Regions from separate parts of the Bacillus sp. 7894-2 genome, predicted to be linked through region 2. Evidence: riboswitches for the same ligand, from Rfam matches in the RefSeq annotation. Region 2 holds a riboswitch; the other holds the start of a gene.
What was found. A riboswitch is a leader RNA that binds a small molecule or an ion and turns the genes downstream of it on or off. The one in region 2 is predicted to bind S-adenosylmethionine.
Positions count from the first base shown of each region.

Region 1 (12,339 bases), on a different contig from region 2:
AACCTCGATCACCTCATTTCACGGGTCAACCGCTTAATGGCAAGAGAATTCTCCTTTCAAAAAGAAATGATCAATAATCCCAAAATCTTATTGATGGAAGAAGAAATGCAAAGAGCTGATAACCGTGCGGAAATTGAGAAGCAATTTGAAGAAGAGAAAAATCACTTCCGTACCATCAGCAGTATGATTGAGAAGACAAAACGAAGAAACGAGGAAGATGATCACATTCAAAGAGAGTTGATCCTCCTGCAGGAAAAGATCGGCCATACAAGACAATTGCATGATCGTTTTGCCAAGCTTGTGATTCAGAATATATCCTATGAAATGAAATTAAAAGCGGAAAACCCTTCGCTGTTTTGGGAAACGAGCCTTGTTTCGTTTCGGGAGCATATTTATGAAAACTGGTTCATGAAGGAGGGGGTATCTTCCTTCGATCAGGTTGAGAAGATACTGGGCCCTTTGTTTTCGCCAAAGAATGAATTTATTTTGCCCTTGGATTGGATCTGGGGAGAACAGGAATTTGATGAAAAGCAGCTCACAGAGACGATGGAGGAAGAACCGGAAGACGAAAGCATTACCCATCAGCGGGTAACGAACTGGGATTCTGTCATCAAGGCCTGGAGCTATGTGTTTCAATATTTGCAGACATACGGAGAGTTTTCTCTGGCTGATTTAACGACATTGCCGCTTGAGGTACAGGATTTATGGTTTGAAGAATCAGAAACGATTGACTTATGGATGATGTTTGATAAAAAGCCGCTGAAGGTTCAGGTGCTGCACCGGAAGGAGGAGACACTGAGCGATGAGAGGGAAATTCTTCTTTATAAGCTCATGCAGGAGTATCCGCAATTCCAGGTGTTTGAAGGATTGAAACTTTATACCGAGTTTGATCATCGGGCGGAACCTTTCCACTGGTATCAAATGAAAATTACTCCGTTTAAAATTTCTGTTCAGGAGGAGAAATGATGAGTGCAGAAAGTATTAAGACTGCATCAGCAGTTTATTTCACGCTATTAAAAGACAAGGTCATCGATGAAAACAGCGAGCACTTTCAGGCGTATTTCGATCCTGATGTAAGACAGACGGTACTTTTACTGGCAGACGAATCCGGGACCTTTATCATTGAATCGCCGAAAAGGATTCAGCTCGTTGTACAGCCGACCGGCTCTGTTTTTGCGACGAATTTTACACATATGAAGGACAGGCATAAACAGGTTGAAACCAAAAAGCATTTTCACCTGATGAGCGTGGTCATTATGGCATTCCTGTCGGGCATCGACCGCAATCAGGCGGCTAAGGTCCGCACGAAGCGCGAAGGGATCAGCTTTTATACATTGGAACGGCAAGTGAATGATGTCATCATGAATTGGGATAGTCTGCTTAAAGCAAAGCCGGATTTCGGAGAAGAAGAAAAAATTGATATGAGAGACGTTGTGACGACATGGAAATACATGGAGGTCGACACAGATGATTACGGAGCCAGGAAAGCCAATCGCAGAACGCGGATCGGTTTGATTGCAAGTGCTATGCGTCTTTTGGAAACAGAAGGACTCATCGTCATCCTGGATCGGGAGGATATACCGAAGGCGATTCCAAAGCAGGAGTTATTTGAACGGATTGAATATCTGTATCATGACTACGACCGTTATGAAATGTTCAAGGAATTAATGAAAACAGAGGAGGATCAGCATGCCGAAAATACATCGAATTAGAATTGCCGGCCTGAAATATGATGGCATGCAAAAGCAGTATAGGGACACCACGTTTAATTTTCATAATGAGGAAACCTCTACAAATGGCCTCATTTCCATGATGAATGGAGGAGGGAAAGGTGTTTTCCTGCAGACCATATTTCAGATCCTTAAGCCGGGTACCGCATGGGGAAAGCAGAATAATCGCTTTTATCAGCAATTCTTTTTTAATAATAAAGAGCAGTTTATTCCTTATACCTTTCATGTTCTCATACAGTGGGAGTTAGACGGGGCTGACCGCAGGCATTTGGTGACGGGCGGAATGTTTTCAGCAGAACAGCGGATCTCAATGAATGAAGAGAGCGGAGAAAGCAAACCTCTTGAACAGGAAGCGAAAATTGTCCCGAATATTACTTTTTATACAAGGGAGTTTGAACGAAAAGAAGAAGCATCACTTGACCATATTCCTCTCTATGAAGATGGAGAAATGGCTGAAACAGAAGGCCTGAAGGATTATTTAAAATGGAATGGGTACGATGTTTACCGGGATACCAAGAAACACTACCGCATTCTTGATACATATGGGATTAACCGAAAAGATTGGGATATTATGAAGGACATTAATAAGGATGAAGGCGGCGTCGGAAAATTCTTTGAAGGCGCTGAAGATGATCATTCCCTGTTCCAAAAGCGGATCATTCCTACAGTCAGTCAGGTTCTTCACCGGACGGAGCATCAGAAGAACGACCTGGTGGAGATTTTTAAGAGTCAGGCAAGCATCGCGAAGGACCTCCCTGTTTTGCTGAAAAGAGAGCAGGCACATAAAGAGTTCCTGGAAGATATTCTTCCTTTTGAAGAGAGCCTGGCTAAGGGTGTCGGGCATAAGGAAATTGTGGAGGACGGCATAAAGGCAGGAAGACAGCTGCTTGGCGCTTTGGAGCATTTGAAGAAAACGGAAGAAGAAACACTCATTGAGCTGGAAAAGGAAATCGAAAAATTAACAGGCAGGCAAGTGGAGCTGCGTTTTCAGAAAGATAATCTTGAGTATGCAAAAGCTCACCGGGAAGTGCTGGATTGGGAGAAGAAATTAGCGGAAGAGCAGAAGAAACATATAGTTCTGCAGGAAGCAGTGAAGGAAAAGCAGGAGCGAAAAGAAGAGCTTTCTTTTCAGCTGTTATTGAAAGAATGGCATGAAGGTGAACAAAGCATTGGTGCGCTTTCCCAGCAGATTGCTAAGCTCGAGCAGAACAGCGGCCTTGAGCAAGTGAATCAAAGAATGGATGAAATCAAAAAAGAAGCGGCACAGCAATGGGAGAAATCCGCTGCTTCCATTAGGGAAGCCGTTCATCAATATTCCGGATATCAGAAGTTTTTAAAGAAAAAAGCAAAAGACCTGTCTAAGCAGGATAAACAAAAGACCCAGGAGATTGCCCAGCTTCGTACGGAAATTGATTTTCTCTATACCCAGATTCATGAATTTGAATCAAAAGAAGAACAGCTTATCAAGGAATTCGGTGACCGTATTACCTATGATTTAACTGGGTTTGTAGAAAACCTAAATAAACAGATAGAAACCAAAGAAGCAGCACTCGAAGATCTGCAGGCAAAAGAAAATAGATCAAATGAAAAGCAGAATCAGCTTGCTTCTTCCCATGGTACACTCGCACAATCCATTCAGTTTTCAGAAGAAAAGTGTGAAGAGCTAAAAATGAAAAGTGAAGAGCAGAAGCAAAAAGAAACAAAGCTGTTCGATCAGCTCCAAGGTGTTCTTCAAGGTGTCACAGCTCCATTCACAAATGCTCTTTTATCAAAATATGCCATTGAAGTGGAAGAGCTACTCGTTCAAAATCGCGAGCAAGGGGAAGAGTTAAAGAAAGCGCTCTGGGAAACGCAGCTGGATTATGCCTTGAATGATGAGCATTTCTGGATTGCCAATAATGATGTGAAGGAACTGAAGGAATGGATTGATGAAAAGACGGGGATCGATGTATTTTACGGATCCCAATTTCTTCAATCCCTAAAGCCGGATGAAATGGCGAGCCACATGCTTTCTCATCCTCTTCTGCCGTATGGCTTAGTAGTCAGCAGGCCGCAATGGGAAAAAATCAATAAGCAGGTTCTTGGAGGAAGGGTGTTTAAAAGTCCGGTCCCGATTTTTATGCGGGAGGAAATGGCGGGCGAAAATCAGCAGAATGCCTTCGTGATGATCACTGGGACGGAGAAGGAGCTGCTGACGGATAAAAATCAGTTCACAAACTGGAAAATTCAGATTGCGAAACAGATAGAAGAAAAGAAAGATACACTTGCAGAGTTAGAAAAAACAGAAACAGCACTGCGCCGTATTATAAAAGAAATCGACCGATTCCTTTCCCATGAACTTGCCGGTGATATCGAAAAAGTACTGCTTCAGGAAAAGGAAGTGCTGCTTTCGAGGAAAACGGAATTGCAGGCTATCATAATGCAGGAGGAAAAAGAAAAAGAACTGCAGCTGGGACTTAGAGAACAGCTGGAAAAGACGAAGAAAAAGATTGAAAAATTATCTAAAGATGCCGAAACCTTAGCGGAATTTAACCGTGAAAAGTCAATGCATCAGGAAAATAAACGGGTAAAGCAGGAAAAAGAGAAACAAAAAGAAGCTTTCGAAAAGCTTCAGAATGAGCTGGGTAATGAGCTTCAGACCATCGCTGATCTTCAGGAAAAGTGGAGCCAGACCTATCTGGAATGGAAGCTGTCAGCCGAGCAGAATATTAAGAAGATCAGCTTCTTTATTGATGGTGCTGCTTTTCCAGCCGCTGAGAAAACAGAAGCTTCTGAGGAGGTTCCGCGATTATCACCCTATATTTTAGAAGAAATCAATGGCAGCATTGAGGAGCTTAAACAGCTTCAAAAATCAAAAGAAGAACAAGCCAGTGAACTGCTCGCGATTCAGGCGACACGAGAATCCGAACAGAAGCAGCAAAAGAAGCTGGAGAAAAAACTTCATGCTCTTAATGAAGAGTGGAAAGATGCTTCTGTACCGGATGAACCAATAAGTATTTTGGAAAATATGCTTCAAACAGCTGCAAAGGAAACAAAAGCAGCAGAAAAAGAAGAGCGTGAGCAGGAAAAGGCCGTAACCATTGCCGAAACATCCTTAAAGCATGGAATGGATCAGCGTAAAAAATCCTCTAAAAAAGTGGCCAAGCATGAGAAGCAGCCTGAAGAATGGGAAGACCTTGATCTGGAAGTGAAGACGGTTGAAATTACTGACCAGACCAAACAGACAAATGCAGAAATAAAGAAAACGGAAGAGCACAAAAAAGAGACAGAACAAAACATAACTGAGTTTGAAAACAATCAATTACATTTATCCGTCATTCTTAAAGAGGAAGCGGCAGCTTTTTCGGATGAGGATATAGCAAAAATAAAGAGTCAAGGAAAGCAAAGCATCCTATCCTGGAGTGAAAAACATCAGGCTATTCAGGATAAAGGGCAAGAAAAGCATGCGAAGATTGAACAGTCACTAAGAAATTTAAAGCTTGCTATTGAAGGCAAGGATTGGGAAATCCGTTTTAAGAATGAAGTCTTAACTACGCTTGATCATATGGATACAAGGCATTATGCTCATATTCAAAGTGTCGTTCAGAACATGAAGCGCTTTTCACAGAGCGGCTTAGAGCAGCTGGAACGCGATAAAGAACGGGCGGAAAAAGCGCAAAACTTCTGGGCCAGCCGAGCGAGCATGAAGGTGATGAGCATTTCAGAAGCGATTCGCTCGATGATTTCGAAAATGAAGCTGAAGAATGAATGGGGTTCCTTCCCGCTTGTCCAGCTCAAAGAAGACATCCTGCCTAAAAAAGCGGAAGATGTTGAACCTTTACTGAAACAGCATTTTGTTTCAGCCATTAACAAAATTACAAAGCGATTCGAGATGATTGATGACAATAATCTGGAGCTTGATCAGGAAATTAAACAGCTTATCAGTGATGAGCAGATTTTATTTGTCTCTCTCAGAAATCGTTACCCAGAACTGTTGGTTTATAACATGCGTACTGATAATGCCTTCATGTACGGAAAACCGCAGCGTGAGCATTATTCAACCTGGCAGACGATCAACCAGGGTTCAAAAACAAAATCCGATGGCAGCGGCGGTCAAAAGCTATCTGCCCGCATGGTCATGATGATGATGCTTCTTTCTGTTAAGAGTGAAACCGATCAAAGCTGGGTTCCGTTAGTCTGTGATAATCCGTTTGGACAAGCGGCTTCTGCCCATGTGCTTGACCCGATTTTCGCTGTAGCCGATAAGCTGAAGTTCCAATTCATCGTCGTCACTCCGCCTGAATTGGTGAAAACAGAGATCAGCCAGAGGTTTGATGCGTACTATAAATTGGATTTCATCCGGGAAAAAGGGAAAGAGATTGTGTCGGATACGATTGTACCTGCGTTTCGAATTTATCAGGGAGAGGAAGCTGTTCATTAGATTAAAAGAATGAAATATTGCCATTTAACAAAAACTATGCAATACTTGGTTGAAAATATATATTTTATACAAATTCTTATCCAGAGAGGTGGAGGGACTGGCCCTGCGAAGCCTCAGCAACCCCTGATTATGTCAGGAAGGTGCTAATTCCAACAGAGTTGACGCTCTGGGAGATAAGAGGTCGTTTTGATAAGTAAAGGCCTCTTATAAAGAGGCCTTTTTTTGATGCTCTTTTATAATTTGAGCTTGGTTTAGATTAGAACGAAGAAAGAGGAGGAATGGCAAAATGGAAAACGGCGTTATACAGGTACCGGAAGCATATTCGAGGATATTACAGGAATCAGATGTGCTCGGCTTCGGGCAGTCATGTGATATAAAAACAGGATTTTTACTGAAGGGGCTGGCAGCCTCTAAATCTGGAGGAAGCTTTTTGGAGCTGGGAACAGGTACGGGAGCGTCTGCTTCATGGATCATGGATGGGATGGATGAAGGCAGTAAGCTTACGACCGTGGACATAGATCCGACAGTGCAATCGATCGCGAGAAAGTACCTCGCGAATGACAGCAGAATCACATTTTGCTGTGAGGACGGAGCAGCATTTATACAAAACCTGTCGGAGGGGTTCGATTTTATTTTTGCAGATACGTGGCCGGGGAAATTCGAGCTTCTTGACAAAACCCTGGATCATTTAAATATCGGCGGTTTTTATGTGATTCATGATGTGTTTCCGCAGCAGAAATTGCCTGAAGGATATAGAATCAAAGCCACTAAACTCCTGAAAACACTGCAGGACAGACCTGACCTGGACATTACAGAATTGGATTGGTCTACTGGGCTGATACTGGCAGTGAAGACTGCGGTTTGATAGATTTCGTTAGAACCGGGGGGATCGTTTCAATGAATCTTTTGAAAAACCAGTTTGAACATGTCATGCATGAGGATGAAAATCTTATCGAATGTTTAAGCTGTTCATTAGTTGCACATTACTGTTTAGCACCGCAGGCAGGCTTATTTGCAGCAACGAACAAAAGACTGCTATTCTATGGAATCCCGGTATCAGAAACAAAAAAGGAATTAGTTGAAGAATTTGCGTATAGCCATATAGCTTCCATTGAAGAAAAAAGGGGGATCACCGGGAAGCATATTCATATGTACTATAAGCAAGACTTGTACAAATTCCAGCAAATCCAGGGGATGAATATGTTTGAATTTTTGGTGGCTGTTAAGGAAAAGATGCGCATGTTTACCGCTTCAGCAAAAGAGCGTTATCCTGTAAGATAAGCGCTCTTTTAAATGATTGAATATATGGCCTGCTTATTTGCTTAGATAACTTTTCCAAGCATTAGCCATTAATTGGACTCCTCTCTCAATCTCGTCCATCGAGGGTGCGCCATATCCGAGCATCACATGATGGTTAGGCTTGTGAAGCTGATACATAGGCGAAACAGCATCGATTTCAACTCCCGCAGACTTTGCCAGTTCAATTGCTTTGGATTCATCCAATCCTTCCGGTAATGTCACGATGATATGCAAGCCCGCTGTATCTCCAATTATGTCAAAGTGTTCTCCTAAATGTTTTGACAGGCTTTCTATTAAACAGCTCCGCTTGGCTCGATATAACGTTCTCATTTTTGCTATATGAGATGTATAAAGTCCTTCTTCCATAAATTTTGCAGCAGCTCTCTGATCGATTCTTGAAACAGTAGACTTTTGATAAGCATTAAATTTTTCAAAGTCCTGCTTCAGGGCTGCTGGCATAACCATATAGCAGATCCGAAGTGTTGGCAGCAATGTTTTTGAAAAGGTGCCGAAGTACAGTACCCGCCCGGTTGAATCCAGATGGGACAATGCTGGGATTGGTGCCCCTTTGTAGCGGAATTCAGAATCATAGTCATCCTCGATAATATAAGCGTCCTGTTTGATTGCCCAATTTAACAGCTCAATCCTTCTGGCAATAGACATAATTGTACCGGTAGGGTATTGATGAGCAGGTGTGGTATATAATAATTTTACAGGCTCATCAGCATCAGGCACACAGCATCCTTCCTCATCCACAGAAATCGGATAACATGGCAGCTGTAATTGCTCAAAAATAGATTTAGCCCGAATAAAACCTGGATCTTCTATTCCGGTGGCGCTCCGTTTAAAAAACAAACATACATTTAGCAGCTGCTGTTGAAATCCGCTGAAGATATACACTTGCTCCGGCTGGCAGGCCAGCCCTCTAGCTTGCTGTAAGTATAGTGCAATTTGGGCACGCAAAGAATATTCGCCCTGCCACGGTGCATTGCCGGCATTAGATTCATTAAGCTCTTTTCTGTATAACCGGCTCCAATGTTTATAGGGGAAGGCGGAGGCATCGACCTGCCCATTTTTAAAATTAATAAGAAACTCATTCTGAACTCTTTTCTCCAATTCCATTGTATTAATCTGACTATAGTGCCATTCATCCTGAATTTCAGAAACAAAATAGCCTCTGCGTTCTGCTGAATAACAGTACCCTTCACTCAGCAACTGTTCATAAGCCATCTGAACAGTTAGGATGCTCACGTTCAATTGTTCAGCCAGCCGCCGCTTTGCAGGAAGTCTTGAATGAGCTGACAATTTTTTATTTAAAATCGACAGCCGAATTTGTTCATAAATTTCTTTATACTTTATCCCATTTTCCGAAAGCAAAATTTGAAATTCCATCGAATCATTCCCTGGTATTATATTAAAATTCAATTTTGGTTATTTTTATCATACCAGAATTTGGTTTTAATTGATTCAAGGAGAGTGATAGCATGCAAATTTTAGTAAACAATGTTGTGCAGATAATTCCCATGGAACTTGAGCATATTGAAGGAATTTATGAAGCAGCCCAGGATAAACGCATATGGGAGCATATGTCTGTTGATTTAACTGATAAAAGCCGGGTCATTCAATATGTAAAAGATGCGATACAAAAACGTGAGCAGGGCACCGATTTTGCTTTTGTCATTGTTCATAAAAAAACAGGGAATATCGTCGGTGCTACTTGGTTTCTCGATATCTCAATCCCGCATAAACGGCTCGAAATCGGCTCAACATGGATAAACCCTCTTTATTGGCGCACGAATATTAATTCAAACTGTAAATATTTATTATTAACATACTGTTTTGAAGAACTGTCCGTTAATCGCGTACAAATTAAAACCGGACATGAAAACTTCCGTTCACAAAAAGCGATTGAAAGGACCGGTGCGGTAAAAGAAGGCGTACTTCGAAATCATATGATACGAAAAGAAGGGACAATTCGCCATACTGTCCTTTATAGTGTTATAAAGGAAGATTGGGGAAAAGTAAAAAGACATTTCGAAGAAAACTTGCTTTTCTAGGTTTTGTAGAACATTTATACTGAATAATAAAACTGCTGGAAGGGTGTAGATCGAAGTGAATAATGATTATTTATTTACTGATAAAATCAAAAAGGCGCTTCAGAATACTCCCCCAGGGGAGTGGATTCCGGAGATTCCGGATGATTGTATACGCCTGCATTGCGGCTACCCGGCACCTGATCTCGTGCCGGTTGAAGAGGTAAAAGCAGCTGTTAACAGTCTATTAGAAGAAGAACAGGATTTGCCGCTCCATTATATAGGAAGTCCCAAGATTTTAAAACTAAAGGAACAGGTTTTAAAGAGATTGAAAGAGCGGGGGATATCTATAGCGGAAAATGAGCTTTTGATAACTTCGGGTGCCTGTCAGGCAATCGATTTGATTGCCCGCATTCTCCTTGATGAGGAGACAATTATTGCAATAGAGTCCCCCACCTATATGGAGGCATTAGAGATTTTCCAAAATTACACAAAACATATAATTAGTATTCCTGTAGACAAGGACGGACTTCAAACAGAGGCATTGAAAGAGATTCTAGAGGAAAGAAAGCAAAAAGGGCTCGCTCAGCCGCGTTTTCTCTATACGATCCCAACGTTTCAAAATCCTACAGGGACGACGATGTCAGGAGAGCGCCGGCAGCATGTATTGGAGCTTGCAAACAAATATAATTTTCTATTAGTAGAGGATGATGCTTATGGGGAATTATCATTTAATAAAGGTCTCCCCACTCTAAAAGCAATGGATCAAAACTCCCGAGTTCTGCATGTCGGTTCGCTATCCAAGATTGTGGCCCCGGGTATGCGTATAGGATGGATAGCGGGAGCAAGTGACATGATCCATGCATGCGCCTGGTTTAAAAAAGATTTGAACCATCCGTTTGCTCAATCTGCCATGGCTGTTTATTTTGCAAACACGGATTTTAATAATAAACTAGAAACCTTGAGAGATACATACCGGTCCAAATGTGATGTTCTGACCTCCGCACTGGAACAGTATCTTCCTGAATCAGCTTCCTGGTATGTCCCTGAAGGCGGGTACTTCGTGTGGATGAAAATTCCCGGTGCCGATACATCGGAACTGCTGACACATGCCCTTGCAGAGGGGGTATCTTTTATTCCTGGCAAGTACTTTTTCATGGATCAGGCAGCTGGAACGGAATTTCTTCGCCTTTCCTTCAGTTATGCTGCTGAGAAGGAAATAACAGAGGGGATTCGCAGGCTGGGGAGAGTCGCAGAGGCCTATCTTTAAATGAAAATTTCTCCTTGGAACTTAGAAATGAAGAGGAATAAAGCAAACAAAGCCTAATTATCTTGATATTGTAGGCCAGAAATTAGGCTTTGTTAAAAATGCCAGTCAATGATCGGTAAATTCTAAATTATAGTCTAACTTTAACCTCAGTACCGTCCTTTGCTTTGACATCTACTAGCACAATCCCCTTATAATTTGAAGGAGTGATTTTTCAATGCATTTTCGAAAAGCAATTGAAGAAGATTTACAAGCTATTGTCCGCTTGCTTGCCGATGATGAATTAGGAGCAAAGCGTGAGAGGTATGAAGAACCTCTGCCGGATTGTTATTATAAAGCATTTAAGGCACTAGAAGTACAGTCGGGAAATCAGATCATTTTAGCTGTAGACGGTCAAGCGGTGATTGGCTGCCTTCAGTTAACGATCATTCCTGGTTTAGCACGACAAGGGATGAAACGTGCACAGATTGAAGGTGTGCGTGTTGATCAGCGCCACCGTGGTAAAAGGGTAGGAGAAGCCTTGTTAAAAGAAGCGATTGCAATAGCGAAGTCTGAAGAGTGTGGCCTTGTCCAATTGACAACAGACAAGCAGCGTGATGATGCACATCGTTTTTATAATAGGCTGGGATTTCTGGCGAGTCATGAAGGGATGAAATTAATCTTTTAATTTGATAGGTTTATTTCGCTGGCGCGATTTTTGGACCAGCTAGAATACAAGTTTAATACTGAATAATAATAATGGAGGAATGCTGAATAATTTTTCGTTAAATGGAAATTATATAGTTGAATTCAAAAAGGAGGAATGATGTGGAAACAAGCATGAGTGTTGAAGAAGTATTGACCGGGATCTCTGAACTGTTGGAAAAAGAAGGGCAGCCGCCCCGAAAGAAGCAAGTAAAGAAATCAAATCCAGAGCTAATGAAAAATGCATTGTATTATTTTCCGAGCTGGGAAAATGCAGTAGAACAGTCTATAGGATCTTAATCTCAAAGAGTACATAACATATTTTTTTGAAATTGAGTGTCTTCGTAAGTGTTTGTCCAATTTAAAAAGGAAATACTGAAACCACAGAAGATGCCTGCCAGATGGAAAAGTGCAGGCATCTTCTGTGGTTTTATTAGAAGGGTAGGTATATGGGATTTTAAAATACCCTGTCGCCATTAAAAATTGAATTCTTTACAATTACATAATCAACATGACGAATGGCATCCAGCTTGTTGCCGCCTGCGTAAGAAATAGAGGACTGGAGATCCTGCTCCATTTCTTTCAGCGTATCTGCTAATGATCCTTTGTGCTCTACTAAAATTCTCTTGCCTTCAACATTTTTCTTTTCGCCTTTTTGAAATTCAGAGGCTGAGCCAAAGTATTCTTTATAGAGCTTTCCGTCTTTCTCATTCTCAATGGTTTTTCCAGGTGATTCCTCATGTCCTGCAAACAAAGAACCAATCATCACCATTGTTGCACCAAATCGAATCGATTTGGCAATGTCACCATGGGTGCGAAGACCTCCATCTGCTATGATCGGTTTGCTTGCTGCCTTTGCACACCAGCGAAGTGCAGCTAATTGCCAGCCGCCCGTACCGAATCCTG
Region 1 covers NZ_NPDG01000005.1:3,138-15,476, forward strand. The annotation lists gene CHI10_RS01245 (hypothetical protein) at 1-966, shown strand, start outside; gene CHI10_RS01250 (DUF6063 family protein) at 966-1,712, shown strand; gene CHI10_RS01255 (hypothetical protein) at 1,690-6,150, shown strand; SAM riboswitch class I at 6,224-6,330, shown strand; gene CHI10_RS01260 (O-methyltransferase) at 6,437-7,015, shown strand; gene CHI10_RS01265 (PH domain-containing protein) at 7,048-7,431, shown strand; gene pdxR (MocR-like pyridoxine biosynthesis transcription factor PdxR) at 7,465-8,841, opposite strand; gene CHI10_RS01275 (GNAT family N-acetyltransferase) at 8,934-9,506, shown strand; gene CHI10_RS01280 (aminotransferase-like domain-containing protein) at 9,562-10,752, shown strand; gene CHI10_RS01285 (GNAT family N-acetyltransferase) at 10,967-11,416, shown strand; gene CHI10_RS22165 (hypothetical protein) at 11,557-11,733, shown strand; gene guaC (GMP reductase) at 11,891-12,339, opposite strand, start outside.
Region 1: it holds a riboswitch for S-adenosylmethionine, as region 2 does, so the genes downstream of both, CHI10_RS01260 (O-methyltransferase) here and CHI10_RS06885 (methionine ABC transporter ATP-binding protein) in region 2, are expected to answer to the same signal.

Region 2 (11,955 bases):
CGGCAAAACCATACTTATAATCGCCGATCTCAGGCATTTTTTTTGCCATCGTCGTATTCCTCCATTCATATAGGAAAGGGTTCACACCCAATCAATTCATAATTTTTTAGCACACAAGGCAGACGAAAAAGTTTTTAATCAAACGTTTGATTGATTTATTCCTGTTCTTCTTTCTCCGTGCCAACGCCTTTTTCCATTGCTTTCCATGCCAAAGTGGCGCATTTGATTCGGGCAGGAAATTGGGAAACTCCCTGAAGAGCTTCGATATCGCCAAGATCCAGTTCATCTTCATCATATTCTTTTCCCAGCATCATGTCTGAGAAAACCTTGGAAAGCTTTAAGGCTTCTTCAATATTTTTACCCTTGATGGCTTGGGTCATCATGGAAGCTGAGGACATGGAGATGGAACATCCTTCGCCTTCAAATTTCGCATCAGCCACTTTGCCGTCCTCAAGCTTCAGCGTCAATTGAATACGGTCCCCGCAAGTAGGGTTATTCATATTGATCGTCAGGCTGTCATCTTCAAGTACCCCTTTGTTACGAGGGTTTTTATAATGATCCATTATAACCTGGCGGTAAAGGGTATCTAAATTTTTAGAAGACATCGCTGAAATACTCCTTTGTTTTGACAAGCCCTGAAACAAGCTTATCAATATCTTCTTCCGTATTGTACAGATAGAAGCTTGCACGTGCAGTTGCCGATACCTTAAGCCACTTCATCAGCGGCTGTGCACAATGATGCCCGGCGCGGACTGCAATTCCTTCTGCATCCAATACAGTAGCCACATCATGTGGATGAACATCATCTATATTAAACGTAACGAGACCTGCGCGTTTCGAGGCTTCTTTTGGCCCATATATGGTCATTCCGTCTATAGCAGACATTTTTTCCATAGCATAAGCGGCCAGCTTGTGCTCATATGCCTCGATTTCGGCCAGGCCAATCTGCTCAAGGAAGTCAATTGCAGCACCAAGTCCAATGGCACCTGCAATAATTGGCGTACCTCCTTCGAATTTCCACGGAAGCTCCTTCCATGTCGATTCATAGAGGCCGACAAAGTCGATCATTTCACCGCCAAATTCAACCGGCTCCATTTTTTCAAGGAGCTTTTTCTTTCCATACAGAACACCAATGCCGGTGGGGCCGCACATCTTATGGCCGGAAAAAGCAAGAAAATCACAATCCAGATCCTGAACATCAATTTTCATATGTGGAGCGCTTTGAGCACCATCCACTACCATGATTGCGCCATTTTTATGGGCGATTTTTGCAATTTCCTTAATCGGATTCATAACACCAAGTACATTCGATACCTGCATGATCGATACGATTTTTGTATCGGCTGTCACAGTTGTCCTGACATCCTCAAGAGAGATAGTTCCGTCTTCCTGCAGGGGAAGGTACTTTAATGTGGCACCCGTCTGTTTCGCAACCTGCTGCCAAGGAATGATATTGCTGTGGTGCTCCATATAGGAGATCACAATTTCATCGCCTTCTGACAGGTTAGCGCGTCCGTAGCTTGCTGCAACTGTATTGATGGAAGTTGTTGTTCCTCTTGTAAAAATAACTTCCTCAGTAGACTTTGCATTAATGAATTTACGCACCTTTTCCCTGGCGCCTTCATAGCCATCGGTTGCTCTTGTGCCCAGCGTATGGACGCCTCTATGAACATTCGAATTATATTCCCGGTAGTATTTATCAATCGCCTCAATTACCGGAACAGGCTTTTGGGAAGTAGCGGCACTGTCCAGATAAACAAGAGGATTTCCATTGACTTCCTGATCCAGGATGGGAAACATTTGCCGAATCTCACGGGCATTCATTATTTTACTTTCCTTTCAATAACGGCAGTCAGCTGCTTTTTAACGCCTTCGATTGGAAGAGCATTAACAACAGGCGCCAGGAAGCCGTGAATAACAAGGCGTTCAGCTTCTTTTTGGGAAACACCGCGGCTCATTAGATAATATAGCTGCAATGGATCCACACGGCCAACTGAAGCTGCGTGTCCTGCTGTTACATCATCTTCATCGATTAATAAAATCGGGTTGGCATCCCCGCGCGCTTTTTCGCTTAGCATCAGTACGCGTGACTCCTGCTCGGCATTTGACTTGGAAGCCCCATGCTCGATTTTGCCGATTCCATTAAAAATGGATGAAGCTGAGTCTTTCATAACCCCATGCTTTAAAATGTAGCCTTCGGAATTCTTTCCGAAATGAACTACTTTCGTTGTAAAGTTTTGAGTCTGTTCTCCGCGTCCTACAACAACTGTCTTAGTATCGCCGAAAGAACCGTCTCCAACAAGGTTAGTTGTATTGTCTGAAACTGTATTGCCGTCGTTCATTAATCCAAGAGCCCATTCAATGCGGGCATCACGGCCTGCAACCCCGCGGCGGTTCACATAAGCTGTAGTTCCTTTAGCAAGTGTGTCAACCGCACCATACTGCACTCGTGCATTGGCACCTGCAATGACCTCTGTAACAATATTGAAGATGCCGTTCGCTTCCTCAACTACAGAAAGATAGTTTTCCACGTAAGTAACTGAGCTGTTATCATCAACAACAACCAATACATGGTTGAACAGGTTTGCCTCTTTATCATCATGGATATATACAGCCTGAATCGGCGCTGAAATTTCCACATTTTTCGGAACGTACAAGAACGCTCCGCCGTTTAAAAGAGCCGCATGCAAAGATGTTAAACGGTGTTCGTCCGTTTTGACGCCATCCTTCATAAAATATTTCTGAAGGAGCTCACTGTGTTCTCTTGCCGCTGTAAAGATGTCTGTGAAAATAACACCTTTTTCCTGCAGTTCTTTAGATACAGTCAAATGCGTTGGTCTATTATTGCGCTGAATATATAAATTCTGATCTCCAGCTTCTGTATCAATCAGATTTCTTACATCCTCAGGAAGGTCGTTTAGAGACGCAAAGTCTTCGCTTCCGACAATATGCTTTTCGAACTGTGTGAAGTTCCATTTATCAATTTTAGTTTTATCAGGCTTTGGCATTGGCAGGCTTTCCGCGTCTGCAAGCGCATTTAGACGGAGTTCTGTCAGCCATGCCGGCTCGCCCATATCTTTTGAAAAGGAACTAACATATTCCTTATCAAATGGTAGTTTTATTTCCGTTGTCATAGTGATCCCCCTAACGCTTACGCTTCTTGCCCAACTGTTTCGTCTTCAATGCCCAATTCTTTCTTAATCCAGTCATATCCTTCAGCTTCTAAGCGCTGTGCAAGCTCCGGTCCGCCTGATTTTACAACGCGGCCCTGCATCATCACGTGAACATGGTCAGGTGTGATGTAGTTAAGAAGGCGCTGGTAGTGGGTGATAATTAAGCATCCGAACTCTTCTCCGCGCATTTCGTTGATTCCTTTTGAAACAACTTTCAATGCATCGATATCCAAACCGGAATCGATTTCATCCAGGATAGCCATTTTAGGTTCAAGCATCATTAATTGAAGAATTTCATTGCGCTTCTTTTCTCCGCCTGAGAAACCTTCATTAAGATAACGCTGAGCCATGTCAAGGTCCATTTCTAGGAATTCCATCTTGCTGTCCATTTTGCGGATGAATTTCATAAGAGAAATTTCATTTCCTTCTTCAAGGCGGCTGTTAATTGCAGAACGTAAAAAATCGGCATTTGTTACGCCGCTGATTTCACTTGGATATTGCATTGCAAGGAACAGGCCGGCACGTGCGCGCTCGTCAACTTCCATTTCAAGAACATCTTTACCATCTAAAGTGATGCTTCCCTGTGTTACTTCATATTTTGGATGGCCCATGATAGCAGAAGATAAAGTAGATTTACCTGTACCGTTTGGCCCCATGATGGCGTGAATTTCTCCGCCTTTAATCTCAAGGTTTACACCTTTTAGTATTTCTTTTCCCTCAATAGCAACATGAAGGTCTTTAATTGTAAGTACTGATCCTGCCATAATATATACCTCCGTCAATAAAAGAAGATTTGTAAATCGGTTTCATCCGCAAATCTCTATTCTCATTTTATTCTCATTACAATCTTATAACAAATCAAATATCATAGCAACTCTTTGAGACCATTAACAAACTTTTCAAACGAAAATGTTTAGAAAGCCTGTAGATATAGATTTTATCATATATATTCTTTGTCATCAAAGAGTGAAATTACCGGAAACCAGCATGTCCTGTCTATTTTTTCCCGGTACTGCATTTTCATGTATTGCAAAAAGAAAACCAGTGCATCATTGGCACTGGTTACTATTTACTTCATTATTATATATACCTAAAACTTAGGAATGAATTTTTCTTTCAAGATCTGCAACTAAGCGCTGGCTTTGAAGATAATCTTCTTCACGTCTTTTTTCAACTTCCATTCGAATATCATGTTTCCGGCTGTACACTTCATATCCAACTCCATGGGCAGCTTGCATAGCTTTTTCCATTTCACTCGTGTAGTTCAGCTGTAACTGACTGATAATGAATCAATCCTTTCGGTTTTTATGCTTTTCAGCATTTGTTTTACATCTAAAATCTTAACACTCACACTATACCCTGCACAAAGCGGAAAAAACCTGATTTTATTAGCAAAATAAGGAATGAGATCCGGTGAAACGCTTTCATACTTCCTATCCTTAGAATACTGGCCGAATGCTCTGGATTAATGGTTGTTTGTATAAATTTTCTGAAAAATTACCATTCCAAGAGAAAACTCCTGCTATCAAGCAGGAGAAAATTTTCAGTGATTTTGCTGATTCAATTCGGTCATGGCCTCCTGGACGAGCGTAACCGCCTGGCTCATGGCCGCTCCGCCACCAAAAGCTGCTGTTACTCCTACTGCCTCAAGAATCTCTTCTTCAGACGCCCCTTGATCAATGCAGCCTTTCGTGTGGTAAATAATACAGTATTCATCCTGAGAATATAAACTGATTCCGAGCGCGATCAGCTGCTTCTCTTTTTGGGATAAAACTCCTTCTTTAAAGCAGGCTTCTGTAAAAGCATTATAATGCTTTGCCAAATCCGGCATTTTTTCAGTAAAAACACCTAATCCGACTTTATAATCATGCAGGGCTTCTTCTATTGAGTTTGAAGGTTCATGATAATGTTCCATCGATCTCCACTCCATTTCAAATAGTATCTAGGTTAGTATGTTTGATTGCTTTTCAATCTATACGGGAAGCGGGGCTGCTGATCCACAAAAAAAACAGGCGCTGTGAACGCCTGCATTTCTGCTTTACTCAGATACCGGCACAACGGCACCTTCATATTTCTCAAGAATGAAATCCTGGATTTCCTTTGAACGAAGCACTTCAACAAGAGCTTTAATTCCTTCTTTTTCTTCATCACCTGTGCGTACTGCAATTACATTTACATATGGTGAATCTTTATCTTCGATTGCAATTGAATCTTTAAGAGGATTTAATCCTGCATCGATTGCATAGTTGGAGTTAATCAGGACTGCATCTCCTTCTCCATTATTGTAGATTTGAGGAAGAAGTGATGCTTCATATTCAGTATCAAACTTTAATTTTTTCGGATTTTCTTTGATATCCTCCATTGTTGCTTCGGTTTTTTCTACATCTTCATTTAAAGTGATAAGTCCCTCAGCTTCAAGCATGGAAAGGATGCGGCCATGGTCTGCGACTGAGTTGCTCATGATGATTGTTGCACCCTTAGGTAACTCCTCAAGGTTCTTATACTTTTTGGAATACACACCGATTGGTTCAATATGAATTCCGCCTGCATTCGTAAATTCATATCCATGCTCAGCCTTTTGTGACTCAAGATAAGGAATGTGCTGGAAGTAGTTAGCATCAAGCTCTTTAGATTCTAGAGCCTGGTTTGGCAATACATAATCCTGGAATGGTACAACATCAAGTTCAAAGCCTTTTTCTTCAAGTAATGGCTTTGCTTCGTCAAGAATTTCAGCGTGAGGGACATTGGAAGCCCCCACTGTAATCTTTTTGCTTTCTTTACTATCTCCGCCTTCACCGGCATTGCCGCCCTCTTCTGAAGTGCCGCAAGCTGCAAGCACAAGTGCAACTGCCAGCGCAAGAGCAAGTGGTAACCATTTTTTCATGTCAATCTCTCCTTATCGTTTGTCTAATTTTGTTGTAATGATATCTCCAATAAACTGGATAATAAACACGATGACTAAAATAATAACGGTCGCCATAAGCGTCACATCACTTCGGCTCCGCTGGAATCCTTCCAGATAAGCCAGATTTCCAAGCCCCCCGGCACCGATTACACCAGCCATTGCCGTGTAGCCAACCAGCGCGATAGCTGTCACGGTAATTCCCGAAACAAGGGCGGGCATTGATTCCGGAAGCAGAACCTTCCAGATGATCGTGCTTGTTTTTGCACCCATTGACTTGGCAGCTTCAATTACCCCTTTGTCAATTTCCCTCAAGCCGATTTCCACCATTCGGGCATAAAACGGGGCAGCACCAATAATTAATGCAGGCAGTGCTGCATCCTCCCCAATCATTGTTCCAAGCAGAAACTTAGTAAATGGGATTAATAACACAATCAGAATGATAAATGGAATCGAACGGAATATATTGACGAACGCTGAGATAATTTTATTGATCGCTGCATTTTCCCAGATATTCCCCTTTGAGGTCAAAAAGAGCAGCAGCCCCAAAATGGCTCCTAAAATAAAGGTTGCAATAACAGAAATAGTTGTCATATAGAGAGTTTCCACAGTAGCTTCCCACATGGAGTCCCATTTCACATTTGGAAACCATTCATTAAGCATTGGAAATCACCTCCACGCCCACCTGCTGAGAATGGATATATTCGATCGCTTTTGCAACTTCCTCTGCTTCTCCATCAACATGGATGAATAAGGTACCGTAGGAACCATTCTGCGTCTGGGAGATCTTTCCCTGAAGGATATTAACTGTTACCTGGAAGTGACGGATCAGGTTTGTAATCAATGGCTGTTCAGCTGATTCGCCGACAAATCCTAATTGGACTACTTTCCCTTTTGGATACAAATCGACCAGATGATCAATTGTTTCCTTCGTTTCTTCAGGCTCTGTCACCTGCTGTACAAACCGTTTTGTAATCAGAGCTTTTGGATTTTTAAAGACGTCCAACACAGGTCCGATTTCAACTATTCGGCCGCCTTCCATAACAGCAACCCGATGGCAGATTTTACGGATCACGTGCATTTCATGTGTAATAAGAACAATGGTTAAGCCCAGCCGTTCATTGATGTCTACAAGCAGCTCCAAAATGGAATCTGTTGTCTGCGGATCAAGGGCAGATGTCGCTTCATCACAAAGGAGCACTTTTGGATTGTTGGCAAGGGCTCTGGCAATTCCGACCCTTTGCTTTTGACCGCCGCTCAGCTGAGAAGGGTAGGCATCTTCCCTTCCTTCCAGACCGACGAGTTTAATGAGCTCGTCAACTCTTTTGAGCCTTTCCTGCCGGGAAACACCTGCGATTTCAAGCGGAAATGCTATATTTTCTCTAACTGTTCTTGACCATAACAGGTTGAAATGCTGGAAAATCATGCTTATTTCCTGACGAGCTTTTCTCAGCTTGCTTCCCTTTATCTTTGAAACCTCATTGCCTGCCACAGTAACACTGCCATGGGTAGGAAGCTCCAGCCCATTCAGCATGCGGATTAAGGTACTTTTACCTGCACCGCTATATCCGATAACACCGAATATTTCTCCTTCTTTTACCTCCAGGTTTACATCATCAACTGCTTTTACCTGCCCTTTTTTTGAAGAAAATATCTTCTGTACATCTTTTATAGTAATCAACGTGATAGTCACCTCTTTTATCGAAAGATACAGATAATAATTAATAGACTGCTTTTATTCCCTTATCTTTTACTCCTCATAGGCTTTCATGCGCAAAAGCAAAAATGCCTTTCTGCAAATGAGCAGAAAGGCATAAAGAGATTTAGTCCTTTCTCTCATCTATCAAAGCTATGCTTTGAGTGAATTGGCACCATTTCAACTAATTGACGGTTGCCGGGCTTCATAGGGCACTTCCCTCCACCTCTCTTGATAAGAGCGTTACATTCTATATTCAATTAATACTTTAAATGAATTAAGCAGTTTTATAATTACGTTTGCTATCGTATCATAGCCATTAAAAAGGTGTCAACGATGAAATTTCAAACTTTCGGAAAAAAGCGAATGGTAAATTTTCCTTCACACTTTTGCAGCAAGTGATGTGAGACCTGCAGCTGCTTCTATCGCCTGTTCCAGGTCTTCAATTAAATCTTCTGCATTTTCGATGCCGGTCGAAATCCGAATTAGATCCTCCGATACTCCCGCAGCCTTTAAACCTTCCTCATCCAGCTGCTGATGAGTCGTGCTTGCAGGGTGAATAATCAGGCTCTTTGCGTCCCCGACATTTGCCACATGTGCCCATAGCTGCAGGCTATTGATCAGCTTGGCTCCAGCCTCTCTTCCGCCAGCAATTCCAAATACAGCCACTGCCCCGGCTCCTTTTGGCAAATATTTATCTGCCAATTCTTTGTCCGGATGGCCTTCATGACCTGGATAGAGCACCCAATTAACAGCCGGATGGGCATCCAGATATTCCACTACCTTTTTGGTATTGGCAACGTGCTCCTTCATTCTCACATGCAGAGTTTCAAGACCCAGTGTGAACTGGAATGCACTTTGCGCACTCATTGCAGGCCCTAAGTCTCTTAACAGCTGTACCCGTGCTTTGATAATATAAGCAGCTTCGCCAATTGCTTCGCTATAGACAATATCATGGTAGCTCGGATCAGGCTCTGTAAAGCCTGGAAACTTAGGAGAATTCCAGTCGAATTTTCCGCCGTCTACTATAACTCCCCCCATTGTGGTTCCATTACCAAGCAGCCATTTTGTCGCAGAGTGTATGACAATGTCAGCTCCGTGTTCTATAGGCCTGCAAAGATACGGTGTAGCAAAAGTGTTATCCACAATCAGCGGCACACCGTTTTCGTGTGCAATTGCGGCAACCTTTTCAATATCCAGGATTTTCAGGCTCGGGTTTCCAATCGTTTCGGCGAAGACAGCCTTTGTTTTATCTGTAATGGCACTCCGGAAGTTTTCCGGATCCTTTGGATCGACCAGTTTCACCTTTATTCCATACTTGGGAAGTGTAACTGCAAATAAATTATAAGTACCCCCATATAAATTGGATGCGGCAACAATTTCATCACCAGCTTCGGCGATATTTAAAATGGCAAGTGTAATAGCAGACTGGCCGCTGGCAAGAGCCAGCGCACCCACTCCTCCTTCAAGCAGGGCCACTCTTTCCTCAAATACACTGACAGTGGGATTATGTATCCTGCTATAGATATATCCCGGCTCTTTCAGGGCAAAGAGATTTGCAGCGTGATCTGTATTCTTGAACTGATAAGCATTATTCTGATAAATCGGAACCGCTCTCGCGCCAGTTACAGGGTCAGGCTTCAGCCCCCCATGTACTCCAATTGTTTCAAAACGGTAATTTTTCTGTTTGTCCGTCATCGCTATCTCTCCTCTATAAAAAAGATTGTATTTCATTTCGAAAAGCTGAAAAACCCTCTTCATAAGAAGAGGGCTGTATCGACTCTTCTTATCTTCCAGAGCATTCTGCTCTGCTGGATTTAGCACCGTGTACTTTACCGGTTGCCGGGCTTCGCTGGGCCAGTCCCTCCGCCTCTCTTGATAAGAATATTCAGTTAATTAATATTAAAATGATATTATCATACTATTAAAAAAGCGGTCAAGTATTGTGCAATGAAATTTTCCCTAAACAGAAAAAAGACTCGAGCAGCAACTTTTTTCTGTAAGTAGTTTCCGTCAAAATTTCATTTTTTCATTCGACAAAATCCGAAAGGCAATGCCTGTTTAATTGGCATTGCCTTTTCATTTCCCGAGAAATATGTCAGATCATACTATTTTCACAGAGGCGGCTGCAGTTTTTGTCTTTTTATAGCCTCTGAATACAAAGAAAAAGTAGAGAGAGCCAATCAAGTATAAAGAAGCTGTAATGGTGAATACGAGTGCATATCCCCAATAATCTCCATATCTCATGACGATTCCTGTTGAAACCGGGCCCATTACAGCCCAGCCCAGATTGAACACCATCTGATTGACTGAGTTTGCCAGTCCTTTCATCGAATCATTTACCTTTGACATCATCAATGACATTTGTATAGGATTTCCCGCATTCATCAACGCCTGCCGGAACAAAAAGCCGATGGCAGCCAGCCAAAGGTTTTCAGTATAAGCGGTTAAAAGCAGGAAAGGAAGTGACATGAGCTGCAGGATCACAACGGCTTTAACCTCTCCCACTTTTCTTACCACAACCGGTCCGATAATCATGGCAAAGGCCGTGGCAGCCTGCCCTAATGAAATAATCATGCCAATAGCTGAATTGGAGGCTTCAAAGCGGTCAGCGAAGTACAGATTCAGATACGGAATAACAAGTCCTGCGCCAATTCCAATCAGAAGCTGAGCAAAAGCAAACATCGCGATAATTTTCACACCATCATTTTTAGCTGAGAGATTCTTGAATGACCAGCCTTTTATGCTCTTTGCATCGTGTTGATCTTTCGAAACCTCTGCGAAACGCAAAATTGGAAATAAGCCGGCTATGAAAAACACACTTCCAATCAGAAGGGTAATGCGAATGCTGGTGAGCTGATCCGTAAACAAAGAAAATACATCCGTTAAGATGCCACCGCTTAAGTTCCCGATCACATTTGCGCCCGTCATTATAGCAAAATGAATACTGAATAAATGAACCCTTTGGTCGGCCTTTGAATTTTCAGCCAGCCATGGTATGCCGGATACCTGAAGAAAGGCTGTTGTCAGCCCGGTCAAAAATGCAAAAATAATCAGGAGTTCCTGCATGTCAACTAAACTTCTGAAAAGCATAACTGCACCTGTTGCAACTGCACCAAACATCATCGCTTTTTTTCTGCCAATTCGGTCGCTGGCGATCCCTGCCGGCACAAGAATCAGTGCTGTCGCGAGAGCAGTCATGGATATGATTTGTCCATTAACACTTTCTGAGTAGCCGAGCTCTCTTATGTAGAAATTATAGATGACCATGAATATCCCAAAACCAATTTGTGTAAGAATATTCGCCATAAAAGCCAATTTTATGTTGCGGTTATAGCCTTTAAACTGACCAGCCCACTCCCTGTAATATGCCATGCGGATCCCTTCCTGCACTGTATGATTTTTATTTCGATTCCCTAAGTATCATACTCTTTCGGAATGGATTTGTAAATATATTTCGAATAGTGAAAAGGCGTTTTCAAACATGCAAAAAACCAGGCTGCTTTGCTCCTGGTTTCTGCTAATCGATGCTTCTGATTTTATCCAATAAATAGGGTACGGATCGGAAAGCATATAATTTTTCATGTAAAATTCTTTTTCTGAAGATGAGGAGACAGGGTACGCTTTCCACTCCCCATTTTTCAGCCAATTGCGGCATATAATTTAAGTCCGCTTTCCCCATTTTTTGATCTGGCAGCAATTGTTCTGTTACTGCCAGCATCTTTCCTGCCATCTGGCAGGTTCCGCACATAGGCGTATACAAATAGATAAGAATCGTCTCTTCTCCGCTAATCGCTTCCTCAATGTCCTGCTGCGACCATTCCTGCATTTTATCATCCTTACTTTATCTGTCCAGATATTGTGTATAAACGTCAATGTTAGCCCCGAGCAGCACTGTTGCCAAATGGTGCTCCGGTGCTGTTGCTACTTCTCTGTACATTCTATCGATGTATAGATGCTCTGCCTCTGGAAATTCCCTTTTGAATTGTTTTCTCAGCTTTTCACCTGCTGAATCTGCATCTACCAATATATATACATCCTTATCAAACAGTGTGTCAATTAATTCATCCAGTTTGGTAATGCTTATTGTTCCATTTGTGCAGATAATTTCAACGTGCTCTCTTATAATGCTTTTAACCTTTGTTTTATCTGACTTTCCCTCGACAATAATCACTTTTTCCGGA
Region 2 covers NZ_NPDG01000040.1:112-12,066, reverse strand. The annotation lists gene sufB (Fe-S cluster assembly protein SufB) at 1-49, opposite strand, end outside; gene sufU (Fe-S cluster assembly sulfur transfer protein SufU) at 156-605, opposite strand; gene CHI10_RS06915 (cysteine desulfurase) at 595-1,824, opposite strand; gene sufD (Fe-S cluster assembly protein SufD) at 1,824-3,134, opposite strand; gene sufC (Fe-S cluster assembly ATPase SufC) at 3,152-3,937, opposite strand; gene CHI10_RS22250 (YuzK family famiily protein) at 4,271-4,423, opposite strand; gene CHI10_RS06900 (carboxymuconolactone decarboxylase family protein) at 4,717-5,088, opposite strand; gene CHI10_RS06895 (MetQ/NlpA family ABC transporter substrate-binding protein) at 5,212-6,057, opposite strand; gene CHI10_RS06890 (methionine ABC transporter permease) at 6,070-6,738, opposite strand; gene CHI10_RS06885 (methionine ABC transporter ATP-binding protein) at 6,731-7,756, opposite strand; SAM riboswitch class I at 7,909-8,012, opposite strand; gene CHI10_RS06880 (O-acetylhomoserine aminocarboxypropyltransferase/cysteine synthase family protein) at 8,153-9,469, opposite strand; SAM riboswitch class I at 9,555-9,656, opposite strand; gene CHI10_RS06875 (MFS transporter) at 9,875-11,146, opposite strand; gene CHI10_RS06870 (thioredoxin family protein) at 11,292-11,600, opposite strand; gene CHI10_RS06865 (toprim domain-containing protein) at 11,616-11,955, opposite strand, start outside.